DNA from 2 places in the Lysinibacillus sp. NPDC096212 genome. Region 2 is predicted to be linked to the other one. Evidence: riboswitches for the same ligand, from Rfam matches in the RefSeq annotation. Region 2 holds a riboswitch; the other holds the start of a gene.
The links. A riboswitch is a leader RNA that binds a small molecule or an ion and turns the genes downstream of it on or off. The one in region 2 is predicted to bind cobalamin.
Positions count from the first base shown of each region.

Region 1 (4,289 bases), on a different contig from region 2:
CCCCATACTCGACATGTCTATATGACTAAAAGTAAAGATTAGCAGGGCAAATATATTAGAAGCTAATGATTTTGAAATCAATAAAATGGATGCATTGAGAACAATCATAATGCTACTTTTCTAGTGTAGAAAATTTATTATGACTCTAACAGAAAAATAGGAGATATTAGTCGCGTTACCAAGTCTCGCTCACCCATGCAAGATAAATCTATTTACATACAATACAGTAACCTCCATAAGTGGGGAGGACTACACTATTAATACAAAAGAAATAAAAATATCTAACTAAATGAGGTGAGTTTATTGAAAAATGGACTTGGAAAATGGGAACAATTCTTACTTTTAAAACAAAATCCTTTAACAACTGACTGCATTCCAGAAACAACACTTTACAGTCTAGAAAATCTAATCTATTTATTAAATAGGTATGAGTATGTTTATGTGAAACATAATAGCGCTGGACAAGGAAGAGCAATTTATAAAGTCTGCAAAAGAAAAGATGGACACTATTGTTTTAACGGATTTACCATGCAAGGTGAAGAAATAAGTAAATGTGTGGCAGCAATTGAGGATTTCCACCAAGTTCTACATCCATATGAGAAACACGGTAGATTAAGCGGAATTTATATTATACAGGAGGGGGTTAAAAGTCTAACCCCTGATGGGGATTCAATATCCATTCGTGTTCATGTTCAAAATCTAAAGGGAAAATGGATAATTGGTGGAATTTACGGAAGGCTTGCAACTGAGGATCATGGGATTGTCAATTCAAATCGGGGTTCTCAAGCAATATCGATTGAAGAATTATTATCAGGTTATTTGATGATGGATAATACAAAGAAAGATCAAACAATAGACTCTCTAAAAGAAGATTCAATTTTAGCATCTGAAGTAATAGCATCCCACTTTCCTTGTAGAGAATATGGCATTGATTTTGGAATAAATCTTGAAGGAAAACCTATATTATTTGAAGTAAATACAACGCCAAGCATACGTAGTTTTGCCAAAGTTGATAGGGCGATCTGGAAGAATATTGTTGAGATTAGGAAAATGCAAAATGAAGGCTAAGTTTGAAATGTAGTTATTTTTCATGTTAGTCATCAGCATATTTCTATTCAATAGACTTACATCAAAAAATTACTTTCCCTACTATAATTTTAGGAAAGAAGAAACTTAATTGCATCCGTTACTTGTGAACGATTAGGGATTTACCTAGAAAAAATGGATTATGGTTGGGTAGGCGCGATATGAATCAATTTTCGAAGGAATGCCTGGAACAATTTTCCGTTTAATCAAATATATTGACACAAAAACCACTTTGACGTAGATTTAAACTAATTGCATAAAAGCATTAGGTGCCCATTGCGGGAGAATAGGGAATAAAGTGAAAAGCTTTAGCGGTCCCACCACTGTAAAAGGGAGTTTCATAGAGAATGCCACTAGCGTCTTGCTGGGAAGGTTCTATGAAATGTTGAAATTGAGCCAGGAGACCTGCCTATCTGCTTCGGTTATATAGACGATGGAAAAGTCTGTAGTTTATTTGTTATGGAATAAACTACAGGCTTTTTATTTTTTTCTCTAAATCATTCTTCGAGTAACAAGGGCAAAAAAGAAAGGGGAAATTTTCATGCAATTATTACAACAGACGATTCAAAACATTCAAAGTGCTGACCACAAAATGATGGAGAAGGCAAGGGAACGCATAGATGCACTTTGCAAGCCTCCTGGAAGCTTGGGGAAACTGGAGGCTCTTGCTGTACAACTATCTGGAATTACAGGAGACCTATTTCCTGCGATTGATAAAAAGGCGATAATTGTCTGTGCAGCAGACCATGGTGTTTGTGATGAAGGGGTAACACCTAATCCACAAAATGTGACGGTCTTTCAAACATTAAATTTTCCTAGAGGAGGAACAGGTGTCTGTGCTATCGCAAAAATCACAGATGCAAAAATTGTTACAGTAGACGTTGGTGTAAAAGAGGATATTCCACATGATGCTGGTGTTATCATGAAAAAAATTAAATATGGCACGGACAATATGGCAAAAGGTCCTGCTATGTCAAGGGAAGAAGCCATTCAATCCATTGAAGTAGGAATTGAGGTAGCAACGGAAGAAATTAAAAAAGGAATCAATGTACTCGGGACAGGCGAAATGGGGATCGGTAATACGACTCCAAGTGCTGCAATATTATCGGTTCTTCACGAATGTCATCCAAATGAAGTGACAGGCTTTGGTGCAGGAGTAGGACCAGGGGGGATAGCACATAAAGTAGAAGTCATTCACAATGCTATTGCATTAAATAAACCAAATCGCGATGATGCTATTGATATTCTTGCAAAGGTCGGTGGATTAGAAATAGGCGCTATGGCTGGAGTAATACTTGCCGCAGCTGCACATCGTAAACCAGTTGTTATTGATGGCTTTATTTCTACTATTGCTTCACTTATTGCATACGAACTCGAACCAAACGTAAAAGACTATATCATTCCATCTCATGCCTCTGAAGAACCAGGTGCAAAAATTGCTGCTGAAATGCTCGGAGTTGAACCGATGTTGCAGATGAATATGCGATTGGGTGAGGGCTCTGGTGCAGCTTTAGCCTTTCCTATTTTAGACGCAGCATGCTCTATGATGAAAAATATGGCTACTTTAGAAGAAGCTATGTTGCTGTTGAAAGATTAACTTTAGTCGCTGCTGAGGATGTACGGAGTTTGTGATAAATAAGGAATTTATAAATTCAAAAAAGCCCAAATCTGATATTTGGGCTTTTTAATTATGCAACAGTATAACTATGCTCGATTCAACCTCCGTAACGGTAAACGCCATTTCTTCATGTATGAAAGTATTCTTAGTACTGTGATCACTCCAAATAATACATATAAAAAGATATCCCCTGAAAATAGTTGAAGTCCGATGATAAGCCCGGCTAGCGCTGCCCAAACACCATAGATTTCATCACGAAGAACTAACGGTTTACGTCTAGCTAATAAATCGCGAACAATTCCACCACCTGACCCTGTTAAGACAGCAGCTACAATAACGGCACTAATAGGCATGTCGAGCTTCACAGCATAAAGGGCACCTTGAATCGCAAATGCCGATAATCCGATAGCATCAGTGAAATTGCCCCAGCGATGCCAATGCTGAATGAGACGATGTGGAAATAAGAAAAAAATTGTGATGGCTGCAATGGCGATTTGAAACATCATATCTTGACCCCACAATGTTGTTACAGGTAAACCTATGAGTAGATTTCGTATAGCTCCACCGCCGAAAGCAGTTACGATACCGAGTATATAGACACCGAATAAATCGTATTCTTCCTCCATTGCAATTATTGCCCCGGAAATTGCGAAGGCAATTGTTCCAATGATACTAAAAACCTCCCAAGCCAACCCTTTCACCCCTTATGTGAATAAATCATTTCATGTTGTTGTAGATTAGTTACTAGAAAATATTAAAGTTACCTTTTTTTGTATCTAGAAGTTTTTGCAAAGAAAAGCATCGACTTTTGATTCGGAATTATCAGATATCAAATACCTTATTATAACAGAATTAAATAGATTTAGTTGGTCATTTAACTTAGTGCCTAATGAAATTAGCAAGCTTTGCAGGCAAGCTCACAAATTGATAAGATAAGATTTGAACAAATGTGAAATGGAGAAGAACATAATGACTTTTACAACCAATTTATCAGAAGAAACACTAGCATTAGCTGCTAAAATAGAAGAAAAGGTACGCCCTTTTCATGCAAAGGTAGAAGACATGGCATTCTTCAATCAACAAAAAGTGCTTGCTGCGTTCCGAAAGCATCAAGTTAGTGATTATCATCTGCACCCGTCTAATGGTTATGGCTATGATGATGAGGGGCGTGACAATCTAGAACGAGTTTATGCAGAGGTCTTTGGAGCGGAGGCTGCCATTGTACGTCCGCAAATTATTTCTGGTACACATGCAATTACACTTAGCTTATTCGGAGTACTACGTCCAGGTGATGAATTACTTTATATTTCGGGTCAGCCGTATGATACATTGCAATCAATAGTTGATGGTGGCGATAAGGATACTGGCTCGTTAAAAGATTATAAAATCGGTTATAGCCATGTGGATTTAATCGATAATCAAGAGATCGATTGGGAAGGTGTTGCAGCTGCAATTACAGCAAACACAAAAATGATTGCTATCCAACGTTCGAAAGGCTATGCAACACGCCCATCCTTTACCATTTCGCAAATTACAGAAATGTGTGCAAAAATCCGTGAATTAGCACCAAATGCGGTTATTTTCG
Region 1 covers NZ_JBIWFQ010000001.1:38,764-43,052, reverse strand. The annotation lists gene ACIQ7T_RS00230 (YheC/YheD family protein) at 304-1,068, shown strand; cobalamin riboswitch at 1,337-1,513, shown strand; gene cobT (nicotinate-nucleotide--dimethylbenzimidazole phosphoribosyltransferase) at 1,628-2,683, shown strand; gene ACIQ7T_RS00220 (trimeric intracellular cation channel family protein) at 2,791-3,396, opposite strand; gene ACIQ7T_RS00215 (methionine gamma-lyase family protein) at 3,674-4,289, shown strand, end outside.
Region 1: another riboswitch for cobalamin. It lies ahead of cobT (nicotinate-nucleotide--dimethylbenzimidazole phosphoribosyltransferase); the one in region 2 lies ahead of ACIQ7T_RS16720 (ribonucleoside-diphosphate reductase subunit alpha).

Region 2 (4,289 bases):
TCAAAATGTTAGAAGAACGTCCGTTGACAATTCCTGTTGAACGGTTCGGTGCATCTTTATCCATAATTTGTCGTTTTGTAATAGTTGTCATTGTTATTTCCTCCTAGCTCGCGCAAGACTCACATTCTAGCAATTCTACAGATGTTGAGCGCACATAATAAGTCGTTTTTACACCGCTCGCCCAAGCATTCATATGCAATGCTAGTAAATCTTTCGCCTTAATCGTATTTTGAACGTATAAATTAAGTGAAATGCCTTGGTCGATATGACGTGCTCGTGCAGCATTTTGCTTGATTGTCCAATTTTGATCGATGAAATAAGCAGATTTATAATACCAAGTTGTCACAGGTGATAGATCAGGTACTGTTACTGGAATTTTGTAATCCTTCTTCTCTTCTGAATAACTCTTTTGGAAGATCGGATCAATCGTAGCCGTACTGCCTGCTAAAATAGATGTTGATGAGTTCGGTGCAACTGCCATTACATAGCCGTTACGCATACCTTTCTCAGCAACCGCGGCGCGTAATGCATTCCATTTATGACTGTCATAGCCACGTTTGTCAAAATACGCACCCGTATGCCAATCTGAGCCTTCAAATAATGGGTAAGCTCCTTTTTCACATGCCAAATCGTTAGAAGCACGAATCGTTAAATATGCAATTTCTTCATATAGCTTGTCCGCAAACTCTACAGCTTCCTCAGACTCCCATTGAATTTCTTTCAAAGCTAATAAATGGTGCCAGCCAAACGTTCCAAGTCCAATACCACGGTAGCGTAGGTTCGTACGTTCTGCTTGTTTTACTGGAATTGTATTTAAAGCAATAACGTTATCTAACATACGTACTTGAACTGGGATTAATCGTTCTAGAACACCAGCCGGTACTGCTCTACCTAAATTGATAGACGATAAGTTACATACAACGAAATCTCCAGGCTTGCGACGTGTTACGATGACATCATCTTCAAGGGTAATAGACTCAAATTCAGTAGCTGACATATTTTGGAATATTTCTGTACACAGGTTCGAGCTGTAAACCATCCCTTCATGCTTATTCGGATTCATGCGATTGACTTCATCTCGATAGAACATAAACGGCACGCCTGTTTCAAGCTGAGAGCGCATAATACGCTTCATAATATCAATGGCTGGTACAACTTCACGACTTAACAATGGATTGGCGATACATTCCTCATATTTAGTACGGAAAGAGCCGTCACCCTTTTTCTCATCATAGAAATCCTCTAGTGAAAAGCCCATAACTTCTCGCACTTCATGTGGGTCAAATAAATGCCATTCCCCGCGCTCTTCTACCGTTTCCATAAATAAATCCGGTAAGCATAGCCCTGTGAAAATATCATGAGCACGCAAACGCTCATCCCCATTGTTTAAGCGTAAATCTAAAAACGTAAAGACGTCTTTATGCCAAACATCTAAATAGACAGCAATAGCGCCTTGTCGTTGACCAAGCTGATCGACTGAAACCGCCGTATTATTAAGTTGTTTAATCCATGGTAAAACACCACTTGATGCACCTTTAAAGCCTTTAATAGATGAGCCTCGGCTACGAATTTTACCCATATAAACACCAATACCACCGCCGTACTTCGATAATGTTGCGACATCTGTATTCGTGTCATAAATGCTTTGTAAACTATCATCTACTGTATCGATAAAGCAACTTGATAGCTGTCCATGTGTTTTACCTGCATTTGATAATGTTGGTGTGGCAACAGTCATATATAAATTACTCATTGCCCAGTAAGATTCACGTACTTTTTCTAAACGATTTTCTGTTTCATCCTGCATCAGAGTCATCGCAATGACCATCCATCGTTCCTGCGGTAATTCCACCGGTGTTTTCGTGTAATCACGGACTACATAGCGGTCCATTAATGTTTTTAAACCTATATACGTAAACAACTCATCTCGACTTGATTCTAAATAAGAAGCGAGTTCCTGAAGCTCCTGCTCACTATACTTTGTTGTTAAACTTTCATGATACAAACCAACTTCTGTATAGTGTGCTAAATGTTCTGGGAAAACCTTATAAACATCTTTCACTGAGACACCACGACGCATCGCAAATTGGTCATATAATTTTTCTAAATAAATTTGAGCTGCGACAAATGTCCAGTATGGCTCCTCTTCATCAATGAGGCTAAGCGTTTGTAAAATCATCGCATCTGCCCATGCTTCAAATGTGGCATTGTCGTTTTTTCGTAGCCATCGATCCGATAACCTCACAAAACTTTCGAGTTCATCCTCCGTGTAACTTTTCTTGAGCTTAGTCATTTGCTGTTCGATTTGAATTGTCATGTACACATTCTCTCCCTTTCCTTCTCCAGCAACACAAAAAGCGATCACGCAACATCTATCGGTTACGTGATCGCAGTAAAATCGGAAATGGAAATGAAGGATAAGCGCACAAAGAAGTGAACAAATCTCTCGCCTCCACTTCTCAATCCCCGAAGAATGTGTTGCTGTCTTGAACATATCGGCAGGTCTCCTGGCTCATGCTTCCTCCAAATGATCACCTTCCCGTTCTTCACAGTGGCCTACTCATCATTTGTCAGCACTTACAGTTGCGGGGACAGCTTCGGCCTAAGATGACTCTTTTTCCGAATTCCCTTTTAAACCATATTGGTACCGTTCGTCCAAAATACTATATATTGTGTTTTAACTCCTAAACAAATCTAACATATTGTGTTTATTGTTGCAATAGGCGATTTGCCCCTTGCAAGTTATAAAGTGCTACATTTTCTCGAAGCAAGCCCAATTACAATGCAGTTTTACGTAGTTTTTCAAAATTTCTAGGAAATTTTTTTTGTGCTAGCTGCTCTTTTTCAGGCTGTATTCCTAGCAAAACTACTGCACATGGACCAGCCGATTTCTCAACATCTAACGAACTTTTGACCTGTTGCTCGCTAAAAAGGCGGGTAAATTCTGCTTGTAGACCTTTTGATCCAACTGGCCATACTTGCTGCACAATCCCCTCTTTCCACGCCTGAAAAATAGGTTGGAGCTGTGCGACATCTTCAGGCTGAGCAAGGATTTCATTGCCTACAAGCGGTAATCCATAGGTGTACCAACTAAGCTGTTCATACTTAGTTGCTGTGTGTTTTTGCTGTTCACCTAGCATCGTTATAGATAATCCTGATTGTAGAGTCGGCATATTGGACTCTGTACTACCGTCTATCGGTGGACAATTAAGCCCCGCCTCATCAAAAACCTGCTGAATGCCTGCAACATAACGAGACCATGCAGCATCTCCTGAAAAATTAGCGAGTAAAATATGGTTTGGTAAAGCATTTGCAGCAAGCTGCTCTAAAAAAGTAACACGCGCCGTGAAGTATGCCGTTAGTTTGTCTGGAGCAGACACAACATCTTGTGGTTTTTCGCCAATGGCTGCGGCATTATCTGTTGTAGCAAACAGCTCACCTATTTTTATTGCATTTCTCAATGTACTCGACCTTCCTTACGCACAAACACCTTTGACAGAATTGGCATCACAATTGCAACGATCACCAGATTTACGAGTGTTGCCAATGGAAGACTAGTCAGTGACGCCCAGTAAAATGCCGGACTAATGATAAAGTAAAATGGTAAAGGTGCCACAACACCATTTAAAATAAGTGCCACGGGCCATTTCCAGAAATGCATTCCTTTTTTATGCATGACCCCAAAGACCCATACAACAATAAACATTTCTACTGCGATAATAATATGTAGTGGCCCTAGAGGGAAGCCAGTAGTTAAGGCTGAGATAAAATGCCCAATGACTCCCGAAACCCCAGCTAATACTGGAGATAAAAAGACAACGCTCAACAATGCAGGTGCAGAGTCAAGCGCTGCAGTTGAAATAAATGTTGGAATTTTAATGACTGCACCCACTGCACAAATTGCCGCAACCATGGCAGTGAGCGTCAATTTCATCAATCTTTGTCGATCCATCCCATTTCCTCTTTTCTTTAAATTTTTTATAATAGCGTGGGGTTGATTTCCGTTCCGGTTGGGCGCTTTCCTGGGGGCGTCCGATGAGCCGCTTCGCTGCGCTGCAGGGTCTCATCTGTGACGCTAATCCCCAAGGAGTCGCCCAACCTCCACTCCAATCAACTTATTTACAAAGCATACGTCCTTGGAAATCTTATCCCCAAAATGAAAAGCCTAATAAAATTTTTTTAAAACTATATCATTTGATTTGTTCGCCTATACCGTACCAAATGCGTACGACTTGTTCAGCTTCAGCGAATAATGCCTGGTACAAACGCCCACATGTATCACGCAACAA
Region 2 covers NZ_JBIWFQ010000017.1:55,045-59,333, forward strand. The annotation lists gene ACIQ7T_RS16715 (ribonucleotide-diphosphate reductase subunit beta) at 1-91, opposite strand, end outside; gene ACIQ7T_RS16720 (ribonucleoside-diphosphate reductase subunit alpha) at 104-2,317, opposite strand; cobalamin riboswitch at 2,480-2,667, opposite strand; gene ACIQ7T_RS16725 (hypothetical protein) at 2,778-3,461, opposite strand; gene ACIQ7T_RS16730 (ECF transporter S component) at 3,458-3,952, opposite strand; gene ACIQ7T_RS16735 (bifunctional adenosylcobinamide kinase/adenosylcobinamide-phosphate guanylyltransferase) at 4,191-4,289, opposite strand, start outside.